Regions from separate parts of the Allobosea sp. MMO-172 genome, predicted to be linked through region 4. Evidence: predicted binding sites of a transcription regulator. Region 4 holds the regulator's gene; each other region holds the start of a gene.
The links. Region 4 encodes LexA, which represses DNA repair genes until DNA is damaged. Its sites were predicted from a motif close to TGTTCNNNNTGTGTTCNG; they were not measured.

Region 1: WFK61_RS11925 (YifB family Mg chelatase-like AAA ATPase) is a predicted target of LexA. The motif match lies at 2,183-2,200, and genes of this name have one in related genera.
Region 2: WFK61_RS16895 (ImuA family protein) is a predicted target of LexA. The motif match lies at 1,780-1,797, and genes of this name have one in related genera.
Region 3: WFK61_RS23235 (putative DNA modification/repair radical SAM protein) is a predicted target of LexA. The motif match lies at 1,875-1,892, and genes of this name have one in related genera.

Annotation. Positions count from the first base shown of each region.
Region 1 is NZ_JBBCUM010000006.1:261,033-264,872, reverse strand. Features, by position in the region: gene WFK61_RS11930 (hybrid sensor histidine kinase/response regulator) at 1-496, opposite strand, end outside; gene WFK61_RS11925 (YifB family Mg chelatase-like AAA ATPase) at 589-2,127, opposite strand; gene msrA (peptide-methionine (S)-S-oxide reductase MsrA) at 2,243-2,899, opposite strand; gene WFK61_RS11915 (hypothetical protein) at 2,982-3,302, opposite strand; tRNA gene WFK61_RS11910 (tRNA-Ser) at 3,489-3,578, shown strand.
Region 2 is NZ_JBBCUM010000011.1:49,043-52,882, forward strand. Features, by position in the region: gene WFK61_RS16890 (Y-family DNA polymerase) at 1-1,009, opposite strand, end outside; gene WFK61_RS16895 (ImuA family protein) at 915-1,667, opposite strand; gene WFK61_RS16900 (helix-turn-helix domain-containing protein) at 2,174-3,202, opposite strand; gene WFK61_RS16905 (TonB-dependent receptor) at 3,450-3,840, shown strand, end outside.
Region 3 is NZ_JBBCUM010000020.1:50,132-53,971, reverse strand. Features, by position in the region: gene WFK61_RS23240 (UdgX family uracil-DNA binding protein) at 1-633, opposite strand, end outside; gene WFK61_RS23235 (putative DNA modification/repair radical SAM protein) at 630-1,862, opposite strand; gene WFK61_RS23230 (biliverdin-producing heme oxygenase) at 2,035-2,583, shown strand; gene WFK61_RS23225 (HWE histidine kinase domain-containing protein) at 2,580-3,840, shown strand, end outside.
Region 4 is NZ_JBBCUM010000024.1:13,493-17,332, forward strand. Features, by position in the region: gene trpC (indole-3-glycerol phosphate synthase TrpC) at 1-340, shown strand, start outside; gene moaC (cyclic pyranopterin monophosphate synthase MoaC) at 337-819, shown strand; gene WFK61_RS24460 (molybdopterin molybdotransferase MoeA) at 877-2,088, shown strand; gene lexA (transcriptional repressor LexA) at 2,169-2,882, shown strand; gene WFK61_RS24470 (ComEC/Rec2 family competence protein) at 2,876-3,840, opposite strand, start outside.

The DNA.
Region 1 (3,840 bases), on a different contig from region 4:
CGGCGATGCGCGCCGAGATATCGCGGCCGACGCGCTGAATCAGCGTGCGCCCGTTCGGGCCCGGCACGGCGGTCTCGATCCAGGAGACCCAGCGCTCGCCTTCATAGGTCGCGAGGCATTCGTCGAAGCTGCGCGCGCCGCCTTCCAGCAGCACGAGCGGCCGGCTGGCGAGCTGCGGCAGCAGCATCTCGCTGCCGACGAGATCCTGCTCGGCTGCGCCGAACAGCGCCGCATAAGCCTTGTTGGCATAGACGATCCGCGCGCCATCGCGCCGGACGATCAGGTCGCCCTGGGCCTCGATCAGGCTGCGATAGCGCTCTTCGCTGTCGGCGAGGTTCCAGAGCCGGTCGTTGAAGAGCTCGGCATCATGAACGAGCGCCGCGACCTGTCGGCGCAGACCGTCGCGCTGGCGCAGCAGCGACAGGCCGCCCCAGGCAACCAGGAGCAAGAGCGCCGCGAGGGCAAGAGCAAGCCATGACCAGATCGAAGAAGCCATGCCCTTCGATCTACGCAGGTCGCCTTGAAAAAGCGGCCGGAGAAAACGGCGAATTCGAGGGGATGCAGAGGAGAGTTCATTAACCCTCGACCTCAGGCCGCCTGCACGAGGTCCTCGCCACGCGCCCGATAGGACAGGGCCTCGGCGAGATGGCGCCGGCCGACCTTTGCCTCTTCGTCGAGATCGGCGAGCGTGCGGGCGACCTTGAGCACGCGGTGATAGGCGCGCGCCGTCAAGCGCAAGGCCTCGGCCGCGTCGCGCAGCAGCGCGAGCCCCGCATTGTCCGGCCGCGCGATCTCCTCGATCACCGGGACCGGGCAAGCGGCATTGGTCATGACATGGCCAAGCCCGAGGCCCTCGAAGCGCGCCGCCTGGATACGGCGGGCAGCGGCAACACGGGCGGCGACCGTCGTCGAATTCTCTCCCGCGGCTGGGCGGATCAGGTCCGCCGCCGTCACGGCAGGCACGTCGATCGCGATATCGATCCGATCGAGCAGCGGGCCGGAGACGCGCGCCTGATACTGCGCCATGCAGCGGTCGTTCGGCTGGCGACGGCAGGCATAGCCCGGCTCCGTCGCCCGGCCGCAGCGGCAAGGGTTCATCGCAGCGACGAGCTGGAAGCGCGCGGGATAGACGACGCGGTTATTGGCACGGGAGATCAGGACTTCGCCGGTCTCCAGCGGCTGGCGCAGGGCATCGAGCGCCTGCGGCTGGAATTCCGGCAATTCGTCGAGGAAGAGCACGCCGTGATGCGCGAGCGAGACCTCGCCCGGCCGGGCCTGAAGGCCGCCGCCGACGAGCGCCGCCATCGAAGCGGAATGGTGCGGTGCCCGGAAAGGCCGCCGGTCGGTCAGGGCGCCGTCGGCGAGCTTTCCGGCGACGGAGAGGACCATCGATACCTCCAGCAATTCGCGCGGCGAGAGCGGCGGCAGGATCGAGGGCAGGCGGCTCGCCAGCATCGACTTGCCGGCGCCGGGCGGCCCGTTCATCAGGAGATTGTGCCCGCCGGCCGCAGCGATCTCGAGCACGCGCCGGGCGCTTTCCTGGCCCTTGACGTCGGCGAGATCCGGCAAGGACCCGGCCTGGCGCGCCACCGCCGGCTCGGGCCGTGCCATCACCTGCGTGCCCTTGAAATGATTGGCGAGCTGAATGAGCGAGCGCGGCGCCAGGATGTCGATATCGGCCGCCGCCCAGGCCGCCTCGGGGCCTAAAGCCGCCGGGCAGATCAGCCCCTGCCCTCTAGAATAGGCTGCGATCGCCGCCGGCAGGACGCCCGCCACCGGCGCGATCGAACCGTCGAGCGCGAGTTCGCCGAGCACCGCGTAGCCTGCGAGGGCATCGGCGGGAATCGCCCCGATCGCCGCCATCACGGCGAGCGCGATCGGCAGGTCGTAATGGCTGCCCTCCTTCGGCAGGTCGGCCGGGGCGAGGTTCACGGTGACGCGCTTGGCCGGCAAGGCAAGACCCGAGGCCAGCAGCGCCGCGCGAACCCGCTCGCGGCTTTCGGCCACCGCCTTGTCAGGAAGGCCAACCAGGACGAAGGCGACGCCGCCCGGCGCGATCTGGACCTGAACGTCGACGACGCGCGCCTCGATCCCCTCGAACGCCACCGTCGCGACCCGCGCCACCATCTCGGCTTCGCTCCCCTGTCCCTTGGGGAAGCTAGCGAAGCTTCAGCGCCAACGCAAGAACATATCGGGAACTCATCAGACCCAAAAGAAGGGGAGGCCGAGCCTCCCCTTGTCGTCAGGCCTCGACGCCGAGGCCGATCTGGCAGGCGACGCCGGTGCCGCCCAGGCCGCAATAGCCGCCCGGATTCTTCGCGAGGTATTGCTGATGGTAATCCTCGGCGAAATAGAGTGTCGGCGCTTCCCGGATCTCGGTCGTGATCGGGCCATAGCCGCCAGCCGCCAGCGCCTTGCCGTATTCGGCGCGCGAGCGCTCGGCCGCCTCCTGCTGTTCGGCGCCATAGGTATAGATCGCGGAGCGATACTGCGTGCCGATATCGCCGCCCTGGCGCATGCCCTGGGTCGGGTCATGATTCTCCCAGAAGATCCTGAGCAGGTCCTCATAGGCGATCTTTTCGGGATCGAAGACCACGAGGACGATTTCGGTATGGCCGGTCAGGCCGCTGCAGACCTCCTCATAGGTCGGGTTGGGCGTCGCGCCACCGGCATAGCCCACGGCGGTAACCCAGATGCCCTCGCCGCTCTGCCAGAACTTGCGCTCGGCGCCCCAGAAGCAGCCGAGGCCGAAGACGGCCTTGCGGAGCCCTTCCGGATAGGGCCCGGCGAGTGGGCGGCCATTGACGAAATGGGTTTCGGCGGTAGGGATCGCGGTAGGGCGGCCGGGCAGCGCCTCGGCGGCAGTCGGAATCTCGGTCTTCTTGCGCAGGGAGAACATCGTTGGCTCCGTTCGTTCGGGCTCGACGCCTATGTAAGCGTCCGCAGGCCGTTCGGACAGGGGAGGCAATGCAAGCGTGCCATCACCGACGCGTGACGATGCCGATGGCCTCCTGTGGGCGCCGCCCGAGCCAGAGCAAGGCGAAGCCGAGCAGGAGAGCGGCCAGGGCGACAGGTGAGCGCAGGACCGTCAGCACGACCGGGTCCCAGAGCCAGGGGTGGATATTGCGTTCGATCGTCGGCTGGATGAGCTGATAGCGCTCCTGGACGACCGCGATCAGCACCTCGCCGACCGGCGTGAAGCGCAGGCCGGCATTGGCGATCGACCTGGCACCGTCGATCACCAGCGCGACGAAACCGGCGGCAACGGCCAGATACCCGATCAACCGGAGAAGAAACCGCACCGCCCGCTCCCTGTCGCAATCCGCAGCGACAGGTCATGCCGCCGGCCGGCATGCCGGCTCAGGCTTCCAGATGTGACCCTGCCGGCCCGAGATCGCAACCGGATGAGCATGATTTACCGCGATTGTGCAAAACCCTGCATCTCGGGCCTTGAAAGATGGCGGGCCGGCAGTCATAAGCAGCGCGCCGGACAGGTGGCCGAGTGGTTGAAGGCGCACGCCTGGAAAGTGTGTATACGGGAAACCGTATCGCGGGTTCGAATCCCGCCCTGTCCGCCATTTACTCCCAGCTAAGCAAATGATTTAACTTGGAAATCAAGCTTGGTTGACGTTCGGCACCCCAGCATCCGCTCCTGATCGGGAACTTCTCGGACGGCCGAGAGCTACAACGCCCGTGCCTTCCCTCACAATGTGCCAGTTCGCTCTGCACTGCCGCGACAGCGCAGGTTTGGACGACGTCTGGCATGGCATGCCGCTGGAAACCTATCCCTATTTCTCGAATGCGAATGACTACGTCCAAGTCCTCGCCCTTCCAAGAAGA
Region 2 (3,840 bases), on a different contig from region 4:
TCGCATCGAAGCCGAAGCCGGGATCGAGCGGGTCGGACAGGGTCTCGACGCGCTCGCGATAGAGCCGAAGCAACGCCTTGGCATCGCGCGACGGGCGGCCAGTCTCGATGGCGAGACGGCGCACGGCGCCATCGCTGCGGAAGAAGCCGAGTTCGAAGACGCGCCCGCCCTCGCCACGCGCTTCCAGCACCCGCGCGGCCTCCCCGATCAGCCTGACGACCACGGCCTCGAGGCTTGCGGTATCGGCGAAAGGCTCGGCGAAATGGCGCTCGACCACGCAATCGGGCGGCGGGCGCAACGGCGTGATGCGACGATCCTCATGGCCGAGGATGCGCCGGAGCTTCGTTGCCAGTTCTTCGCCGAAGCGGGCGGAGAGGGTTTCGGACGGCCGCTCCGCGAGATGATCGAGCATCTTGAGACCGGCGCGGGAGAGCGCGATCACGGTCTCGGCGTCGGTATCGAGCGCGGCGGTCGGCAGCGGGCGGAGCCACCTCTCCTCCTGCCCCGGCGGGATGATGCCGCCACGGCCATGACGGGCGCTGGCGCGGGCCGCATCGGGTGTGCCGGCGATGGCGGCCTTGAGCTGAAGGCCGCCACGCTGCATGGCCCGCGCCGCCAGCGTGCCGAGCCCGGCCTCGCCGCCGAAAAGGTGGGCGCAGCCGGTGATATCGAGCATCAGGCCATGCGGCTCGTCGAGCGCGACGAGCGGCGTGAAGCGGTCGCAGAAACCGGCGAGCGCTTCGAGGAACTCGCGATCGGCCTGCGGCTGCGCCTCCAGCGCGACGAGATCGGGGATGCGGGCGCGGGCATCGGCCAGCGTCATCCCCCGGGTCAGGCCGAGGGCGACGGCGCGCTGGTCGCAATCGACGAGGCGCAGCGCATTACCCTGCATCTCGGTCAGGACATGCGGCCTCTCAGCCGGCGCGCCGGAGGCCGGAATCGCGCCCGTCCGCCGCAACCTGTCCGTCGCCAGATAGGGGAACCAGAGGGCGAGATAGCGGCGCGGCATGGTCTGTCCGGACGGCTCGATCGAAAAGGCTGCGTTCCGCAAAGCAATGTCGGTCACGGTCCCACTCCACACGCCACTCACGCTCGGCCGCGCCGCCGCGCTGACGCAGCAATCTCAAGGCGAAGGCCGGGGCGCCCGGCGCATTGGCCTCCAGCACCCGCGAGGCGAGCGCCTTCACCTGCCAGCGCGTGCGCGCCGCGCTCGGCGCCTCGGCCGCCGCGACGCGCAGCAGCAGCACCGGCACGCCCGAGGCCTCCGCCGCCAAAGCGAGACGACGACTCGCCGTCAGGTCGAAAGGGCGCGGCTCGCCCCAGGGCTCGATCAGCACGGCGCCGAGCGCAGCACAGCGCGCCGCCTCGGCCCCGGCCCGCAGAACGCCCTCGCCATCGCGCGCCCGCACCAGCAGCAGGCGCGCCGGATCGAGGCCAAGTTCATTCAGCCCCGGCGCATGGAGCCGCCCAGCCTCGGCATCGACGAAATCCTGTCGCGCCCAGAGAATGGTGCGGCCGACGGCCTTCTCTTCCGCCTGCCCCGCCCGCAATGCGAGGCCGAGCGCGAAACCGGTCGCGGCGGCGAGATCGGCCACCTCGGCGGCATAGACCTCATGCAGTGCCGCCCGCGCGAGCCCGCCGTTCAGGACATCGTCCAGAGCGGGCATGCCCAGGCCGATCCGGCCGGCCGCAGCCGGGCCGCTCCGCAGAGCGGCCTCAGTAAAGCTGCGACGCAGGTCGGACAGGGTCGGTGCGGTTTCCGGCATGGGGCACGATAAATGTTCTCTCTTTGTTCTTTTATAGAACGAGCCTTGCCGGAAGGCGAGTCGAGTCTTCCGGCCGTCCCCATGCCCCTGCCAGAGGGTGACGCGGAGCGAAGGCCGTTTGGACATTTCCCAAAGCGCTCCTCAGAGTTTGGCCGCGAGTTAGCATCATGATTTCAAAGAGTATTTGATCGCGGAAAATGCACGGGTCATCCCGGGCGACCGGAGGGAGACCCGGGATCCATGCCTGAACCTTGGTCGGAAGCGCTCCGGAATGGATCCCGGATCGGCGCCGCTTCGCGGCTTGTCCGGAATGACCCGCGCATTTCAGGTCAAAACGCAAACGCCTGAAATGACCGACCTCATTCGCGGCCAGACTCTCGCGATGAGGCGGGTGTTTAAAAGACCTCTCAGCCCTCGCCGCTGACCGCCTGCGCCTTGATCTGCGAGGGCGGGCGGCCGAAGCGCTTGCGGAAACAGCGGTTGAAATAGGAGAGATCACCGAAGCCGACCTCATAGGCCACAGCGCTGATGGTCAGCGCGGCGCCTTCCGCCGTGACCAGCCGGTGCCAGGCGCGGTCGAGCCGGCGTTCCAGCACATAATCGGAGAAGGTCCGGCCCTCCGCCTCGAAGAGCTTCTGCACGACGCGGGCGCTGATGCCGTGCAGGGTCGCGATCATCTCCACGCCGAGTTCGCGCCGCTCCAGCCGCGCCTCGATATCGGCCTTGATCGCGGCAAGGCGGCCGGCCCGCCGGTCTGCCATCGCAGCCGGCGCCGCAGGTTCGCGATCCGACAGGGCGGCTCCGATGAGATCATGGACATGGCCCTTGGCGAGAGCCTGAAGCTCGGTCGAATTCAAGGGCAGCAGGCCGCGCAGCAGCAACGCGCCGTAATGCGCCAGCGCCTGCAAGCCCGGGTTCGAGCGCGGGATGACCTGCATCAGCCCCGCCCCCTCCCCGGCCAGCAGCGGCAACAGGGCGGCGTCGAGTTCGATCACGTCGATGCGGCCCGGCTGGGCGAGAACGAACTCCGTCGGCTGGTCGAGGACGAGCGCCGCCGCTTCGCGAGCCCGCAAGGCAATGCGGCGGTCGCCCTGGCGGATCACGACGCGCGCCTCGGCCGGGCGGATGAGGATGTAGCGCGCGCCCTTCTCACCCCGCTCCGGCTGCCAGATCCAGTGCGAGGCCGGAGCGAAACAGGAGCGCAGGCCGATATCGGGGCGCGTGGTCAGGACGCAGCGCGCGTCGAAAGGCAGGGGCAGATCGGGCGCCGCGGCTTCGCGGGCGACGTTACGGCCGAGGATGCGCCGCGACAGCGTGCTCGCCTCGTCGCGGCCGACATCGGCGGAAACCAGCCAGAACGGCACGAAATTCCGCGCTTCCGGGGCCGCCTCCAGGCCAAGGCGTGTCGCGACAGCCACATCTCCCGTTTTCGACACCGGATTCGTCTCAGTCCTATAGGGCGTTCGCGGAAGTCCAAGCTTAGACCGCAGAAACAACATTACAGCAACAACTGAAATCGCTGATGACACTCATCACACATCGAATCCGCGATGAAATCAAGCTACTTTACTATAATTCTAAAGAACTAATTCTGAAGCAAGACAAGTAATCCACCATCAGAGCGACATCGGTTTCCTGCCCAAGACATGAGCAGAACCGCTGCCGGCGCCGCCAGGTAGAACCATGACCAGATCGATCAGCCTCGCCACCAGCCTCGTGGCCCTCCTCGCCTCCTCGATGGCGGTGGCGCAGGTTTCGCCACAGTCCGGAAGCCGCGCGGCAGCGCCGGGCCGCGCCGCGTCCGCACCGACGACGATCGATCTCGACACGATCACGGTGACCGCCGCCCGCACCGAGCGCAGCACGGCCGAGACGCCGCAATCGGTCCAGGTCATCGACCGGACGGAAATCGAGCAGCAGCTCAAGTTCAGCCCGAATGCCGCGACCGCGCTCGGCAAGCTGGTGCCGGGCTATTCGATGTCGACGCAGACGGTCTCCAGCGCCTCGGAGAATTATCGCGGCCGCGACCTGCTGGTGATGATCGACGGCGTGCCGATGAACACGCCGCTGCGCG
Region 3 (3,840 bases), on a different contig from region 4:
GTTGGCGTAGTAGGTGAGCCAATAGACTTCCATGGCATCGCCGTCCGGCGCATCGGCCTTGCTGGCGGCGGGGCCGAGCTGAAGCGCTTTGCCGTCCCAGTGCAGCGAGCCCTGCGGCGTCATGATCGACCAGAGCATCCCGGCGAAGCGCCCCGTGAAGAAGCTAGCGGCCCGTTCGAGGATGAAATGCTCCGGCTCGAACCAGGCAATGAAGGGGCCTTCCTCGCCCGCGCCCGACACGGCCCGGAAGCGGACGAAGGCGGTCATCTTGTGCAGGTCGCGGCGCACCGAGCGGGCCATCGCCTCGGCGCGTGCGATGTCAGAGTCGGCTGCATTGTCGAGCAGGCGCGGCTCGTCCTGCAAACGCAGCAGCAGACGATGCAGTAGGACGAAACGGCTGGGATCCCGATGACAGACGACGTTTTCGGCAAGCTCGATGAAACGGCGGGACACAATCAGCGCAATACTTCCGCCCTCGACCGGAGTGACGTTCTCCATTGCGAACAGTCCGGCATCATCCTCGCTCGTTAGCCAGGCGACGGCCTCGGGCTTGACGCCGGCAAGCGCCAGCCGGCGGGCCTCGCGGCGCCAGCCGGCAAAATCGGCAGGCCCGTTCAGTCGGGCTGCGATCACGGGAAGAGCGTCAATTGTCGCGGTTGCGGCTTCAACCGGGCCTGTAGGTTCTGAGCGTCAAGTCCGCTGCCCGGTCGCCAGCCCTCTGCCACGATGAAATGTCGGATCGTCGTGAGCGATCGCGTCAGCCGACCGACGTCTTCTAGCCTGAGCCGGCGGAACCGTCGCGAGGCTAGAATGCGATCGACACTTCGCGTACCGAGACCCGGTACCCGCAACAGGCCCTCGCGATCGGCTCGGTTCACGTCGACGGGAAAGCGCCCGCGCTCGCGCAGCGCCCAGGCGAGCTTGGGGTCGATATCGAGATCGAGCATCTCGTTACGCCCCAGGATTTCCTCAGTCTCGAAACCATAGAAGCGCGTCAGCCAGTCGGCCTGATAAAGCCGGTGCTCGCGCATCAGCGGCGGAGGCTGGAGTGGCAACTGGCGCGAGGCATCCGGGATCGGGCTGAAGGCCGAGTAATAAACCCGCTTCAGGCCGAAGCTTCCATAAAGCCAGGCGCTGCGCTTCAGGATGGCGGAATCGCTTGCGCCATCAGCACCAACGATCATCTGCGTGCTCTGCCCAGCAGGCGAGAAGGCCGGGGCCTTCGCGCTCTTCTCCCGTTCCTCGCGCGCAGCCTCGATCTTCAGTTTGAGGCCGCCCATCGCGCTCTTGATCTCGCCTGCCTGTTTCTCCGGGGCGAAACGCGCGAGCGCCGCCTCGCTCGGCAGTTCGACATTGATCGATACCCGGTCGGCGAAAAGTCCGGCGCGCTCGATCAGATCGCGGCTCGCGCCGGGGATCAACTTGAGATGGATATAGCCGCGGAACCCATGCTGCCGGCGCAGCGTTTCGGCGACACGCACAAGCTCGGCCATCGTGTAATCGGCCGAGCGGATGATGCCTGAGGACAGGAAAAGGCCTTCGATATAATTGCGGCGGTAGAAATTGAGGGTCAGTGCGACGACTTCCTCGACCGAGAAGCGGGCGCGGCGAACATTGCTCGACGAACGGTTGATGCAGAAGACGCAGTCGAAGCTGCAGAAATTCGTCAACAGGATCTTGAGGAGCGAGATGCAGCGGCCGTCAGGCGCGTAAGAATGGCAGATGCCGGCGCCCGAGGTCGAGCCCAGGCCTTTCCCGTCGCGCGAATCTCGCTTCGTGGTGCTGCTCGATGCGCAAGACGCATCGTATTTCGCGGCGTCGCTGAGGATTTCGAGCTTCTCCACGACCGAGAGCTGTGCCATCGCAATTCCTTTTGTTCTTTATATGTTCCTAGGCTAGCCCAAGGCCGAGTTCAAGCCAATCCGTCGGGCGAGAGGACGGGGGCGAACGGGAATCTGCAATGGAAACAGCGCCGATTACGCTGATGTTGGGCTATAGCGATGCTGATGCGGAACGATTCTGGATGCCGGTAGAATGATCGAGATCAGAAGTTTCCTGCGCGAGGAGACGAGCAAGCTTCATCGCGAACTTGACGCCATTGTTGGCGGTTTTTCAAACCGCGCCGCATATGCCCGCTTCCTGCAGGGATCGTACCGCCATCGCGCGCCGGTCGAGGCCGCGTTGCTGAATGCGACGGCTGTTGGGGCTTCGTCCTGGCAGCCGCGCAGGCTTATGCCGGAGCTGGAGGCGGACCTCGCCGACCTGGCGCTCCCGCTTCCCGCAGCCGAGGCCTTCCATCTGTCAAATGACATGGCTGCCTTCTTGGGAGCAGCCTATGTTCTCGAAGGCTCCGCCTTGGGCGCGCGCGTGCTGGTGAAGGGAGTGGGCGTTCTGGGATTCGGGCCTGAATACGGAGCGCGCTACCTTTCGGCGCAAGCCGGCTCACTCGATAGCTGGCGCACGTTGTTGGTCGCGCTTGAAGGGCTCGACCGACAGGCATGGGATGCCGCAGCTCAGGCGAGCAGGGCAGTCTTCGTGCATGCCATCCAGGCCTTCACTTCGGAAGAACTCTCTCCTGCATGACGACGGTTGATCTGACGAACTGCGATCGCGAGCCGATCCATATCCCCGGCAGCGTACAGTCCCATGGCTGCATGATCGTGTGCGATGCCGAGGCGGTGACGATTCGGCGCCATTCCAGCAATGCCAGCACCTTCCTTGGCCTTGGAGAGTTCGAGCTCGTCGGACGCAGGCTCGAAGAGGTACTCGGCGGGCCGGTCGTGCATGAGATGCGCAATGCGCTCGCGCGTTCCGGCGTGCCATCCCGGGCCGGCCTGATGCCGCGTTATCGCCTTCCTGCGCTCGAACGCGAGTTCGACATTTCAATCCATGCCTTCAAGGGCAACGCCATCATTGAGTTCGAGGAGAGTGTCCCGGCTGGGCCAAGTTCACCGCTCGAATTCGCCCGGACGCTGGTCGGTCGGCTCTCGGATGTCACGACACCGGCCCAGCTGATCAAGAATGCGGCGCGCCTGCTTAGGGCGGTTCTCCAGTACGACCGGGTGATGATCTACCAGTTCGCGCCCGACGGCTCTGGCAAGGTCGTCAGCGAGGCCAAGCGCCCCGACCTCGAAAGCTTCATGGGGCAGCATTTCCCGGCGAGCGACATCCCGCAGCAGGCGCGCCAACTCTATCTTCTCAACCCGATCCGCGTCGTCTCCGACGCGAGCGGTGAGCGCTTCCCGATCACGCCGGTGCTTGATGCAGCGGGCGAGCCGCTCGACCTGTCCTATGCGCATCTGCGCAGCGTTTCGCCGATCCATTGCGAGTACCTGCGCAACATGGGGGTTTCGGCCTCGATGTCAGTCTCGATCATCGTCGACGGCGCGCTCTGGGGTCTGATCGCCTGCCATCATTACAGCCCGCGCTCGCTCTCGATGAACCGCCGGATCGCGGCGGAGATCTTCGGCGAGTTCTTCGCGCTCCAGCTTGGTGCCCTGACACAGAAGCAGATGCTATTCGCGGCGGAGAACGCGCGAGATTTTCTCAATGGCCTGCTTTCGTCCGCGGCGCATGTCACCGACGCCTCGAGCTTCCTCGGCCAGCACCTCGCTGAGTTCCGCAATCTCGTGGAAAGCGATGGCGTCGGCGTCTGGGTGAATGGCGATTGGCGGGCGGAAGGTAGCGCGCCGCCGGCCGAATTCGCAGAGGAACTGGCAGCCTTCGCCGGTTCGGTTTGCGAAGGGCGAATCTGGGCGACGACGGCGCTGGCTGAGCCACTGCCGTCGGCGCGCATTTACGCGAATACATTCGCCGGCATGCTCGCAATCCCGCTATCCC
Region 4 (3,840 bases):
GAACGAGACCGCGCGCGAGCTCGGCATGGACGTGCTCGTCGAGGTCCATGACGATGCCGAGCTCGACCGGGCGCTGAAGCTCGAAAGCCGCCTGCTCGGCATCAACAACCGCGACCTGCGCAGCTTCAATGTCGATCTCGCCGTGACCGAGCGGCTGGCCCCGCGCGTGCCTGCCGACCGCATCGTCATCAGCGAGAGCGGCATCTTCACACATGAAGACATCGCCCGGCTCAACCGGATCGGCGTGAACACCTTCCTCGTCGGCGAGAGCCTGATGCGGCAGGCCGACGTCACCGCCGCGACGCAGGCGCTGCTCACCGGCAAGGCCGTCGCGGCGTGAGCCGGCTCAGCCATCTCGACGCGCAAGGCCAGGCGCATATGGTCGATGTCGGCGGCAAGGCCGAGACGACCCGCATGGCGATCGCCGAAGGCCAGGTCGTCATGGCACCGGAGACGATCGCGATCGTGCGCGACGGCAACGCCAAGAAGGGCGACGTGCTCGGCACCGCGCGCCTCGCCGGCATCATGGCGGCGAAGCGCACGCATGAGCTGATCCCGCTCTGCCACCCGCTGTTGCTCAGCAAGATCGCCGTCGATCTTGAGATCGACGAGGCCCTGCCGGGCGTGCGCGTGCGCGCCGAGGTCAGAATGAAGGGCCAGACCGGCGTCGAGATGGAGGCGCTCACCGCCGTCTCCGTCGCCTGCCTGACGGTCTACGACATGGTCAAGGCCGTCGACCGGGCGATGCGGATCGAGAATATCCGTCTGCTGCACAAATCCGGCGGCCAGTCCGGCGACTACGAGGCTAAAGTTGGTTAGAGGAGTGAGCACGATGGCGTCCGAAAACCGGTTCCCACTTTTCGGCATCGTGCTCTGATGGCGCTCACTCCGGTCCCCGTCGCGCGCAAGGCGCTGCTCGACAGCATTCCGGGGCCGACGGGAGCGGAAACCCTGCCGCTGGCGCAATGCGCCTGGCGGGTGCTCGCCGGCGAGGTCAAGGCGCTCAGGACCCAGCCGCCCTTCGCCAATTCTGCCATGGACGGCTACGCCGTGCGCGGCGACGAGATGGCGGAAGGCGTCTCGCTCTCGGTCATCGGCGAATCCGCCGCCGGCCGGGCCTATGAGGGTGCCGTCGGGCCGGGACAGGCCGTGCGCATCTTCACGGGCGCGCCGATGCCTGACGGAGCCGACACCATCCTGATGCAGGAAGACGCTGACGGCGTCGGCAGCCCGGTCATCCGCGTCCGCATCCCGCCGGCCAAGGGCAAGTTCCTTCGCGCCGCCGGGCTCGATTTCCACGCGGGCGACGTCCTGCTTTCGGCCGGCCGCGTGCTCGACAGCGCGGCGCTCGGGCTTGCCGCCGCGATGGGACATCCGGCCCTGCCGGTCAGGCGCAAGCCGCGGGTCGCGATCCTCGCCACCGGCGACGAATTGGTGGCGCCGGGCGAACCGGTCGGGCGCGACCAGATCGTCGCCTCGAACTCGTTCTCGCTCGCGGCGCTTGTCGAGAAGGCCGGCGGCACCGTGCTCGATCTCGGCATCGCGCGCGACGACCATGCCGATCTGGCCAGCAAGATCGCAAGGGCGAGCGAGGCCGATGCCGATGTGCTGATCACGCTCGGCGGCGCCTCCGTCGGCGCGCATGACCTCGTTCAGGAGGCGCTGACGCGCGCCGGCATGACCCTCGGCTTCTGGAAGATCGCGATGCGGCCGGGCAAGCCGATGATGACCGGCCGGCTCGGCCGGATGGTCGTGGTCGGGCTGCCGGGCAACCCGGTCTCCTCGATCGTCTGCGGCCATCTCTTCGTGCTGCCCTTGATCGAGGCGCTGCTCGGCATCGCCGATGCCGATCGCGACCGCAGCATCCCCGCCATCCTCGGCCGCGACATGCCCGGCAATGACGAGCGCGAGGACTATCTGCGCTCGGAGTTGATTCTGACTCCGGAAGGCTGGGTCGCAACGCCCTTCGACCGGCAGGATTCCTCGATGCTCGGCACGCTGGCGCGCGCGCAAGCCCTCACGATCCGCCCGGCCCATGCCGCGCCGGCCAGGAAGGGCGACCCCTGCCATATCCTGCCCTTGCGGTAGCAGCTTGCGGAACACAAGCAGAACGCGTATGGTGTTCGTGCTTTGTTTCGAATCTGCGCTTTGAGGGGCTGGCGGCGACCATGCTGACACGCAAGCAACACGAACTCCTGCGCTTCATCCAGGAACGCTTGCGCGAAAGTGGCGTGCCCCCTTCCTTCGACGAGATGAAGGACGCGCTCGACCTGCGCTCGAAATCCGGCATCCACCGCCTGATCATGGCGCTGGAGGAGCGCGGCTTCATCCGCCGCCTGCCGAACCGCGCCCGCGCGCTCGAAGTCATCAAGATGCCGGACGGGCTCGGCGCGCCGCAGCCGCGGCCCCGCTTCAGCCCCGCCGTCGTGCAGGGTGGTCTCGGCGCGCAGCCGAGCGTCGCCAAGCCTCGCCCCGCTGCCATCGAGGACGACAGCCGGCATTCCATCGCCATTCCGGTCATGGGGCGGATCGCGGCAGGCACGCCGATCTCGGCGATCCAGAGCCGCAGCCACACGGTCTCGCTGCCGCCGGACATGCTCGGCTCGGGCGAGCATTACGCGCTGGAAGTACGCGGCGATTCGATGGTCGAGGCCGGCATTCTCGACGGCGACACGGTCGTCATCCGCAGGCAGGACACCGCCAATACCGGCGACATCGTCGTGGCGCTGATCGACGACGAGGAAGCGACGCTGAAGCGCCTGCGCAAGCGCGGCTCCTCGATTGCGCTCGAAGCGGCGAACCCGGCTTACGAGACCCGCGTGCTCGGCCCCGACCGGGTCAAGATCCAGGGCCGCCTCGTCAATCTGATGCGGCGTTACTGAAGGCGCTCGACATCCGCATCGGCTTCGCTCTCGATCGCTGACGCGGGTTGTACCGTCGCAGGCTGACCGGCCGACCGGTTTGCAACCTCAACCGGACGAGGCTCACGCCGGCGACTCCAGGGGCGATCGGCGGCGCTTGGTTCCGAGGTTCGACTGCTCCACCCTGCCGTCGTCCGGTAGAGCGAGGTCGCACCGTCGCGCGTGAGCGCCATGCGCTCGACCAGCCTGGCCTTGCAGGCTCCGCTCCAGGGGATGGCGGTGACGACGAGGTCGGCGCGCAGGCAATCCTCGATGATGGCAAGGCGCTCGCGCGTATAGGAGACCGTGCGCTTGTCGGCTGTCTGCGCCACGCAGGCCAGGCGGTCGCAGGCGATGCCGTTGCGCAGCGTAGGATCGTCCGGCGAGCGGTTGTCGCCATCGGCCGCAAGCCATTGCTGCAGGACGAAGCGGCTGGGCTTGCCCGCGATCGCGAGGCGTCCGTCCGGCCCGCGCACCGCCAGCCCGGAGCCGTCGCGCTCGATCAGGATTTCCGGCCGCTCCGGCTTGCCGGCTATCGCCACGCCGAGGATGAGCGGCACGGCGGCCAGCCAGCGCCAGCCCGTGGTCCAGAGCGTCAGCCAGAGCAGCGCCATCGCGAAGCAGGCCAGCACGGCCGGGCCGAAGGCTGCGATCGTCACGGTGGAATGGTCGATGGTCGCAACCCAATGCGCCACCCTGAGCACGACATCGGAGGCGAGCCCCATCAAGGCCCAGGCCGGCCAGTCCAGTCCGAACGGGTAGGCCAGCACGCCGAACACCGCCGCCGGCATCACGAAGAGCGAGACGAAGGGCAGCGCCATCGCGTTGCCGAGCAGGCCGAAGGGGTTGAAGGTCTGGAAATGATAGGCGCCGAAGGGTGCGGTCGCGGCCGTCGCCAGCATGGTGGTGACGAGGATGCCGAGCGCCACCGTCCAGATCG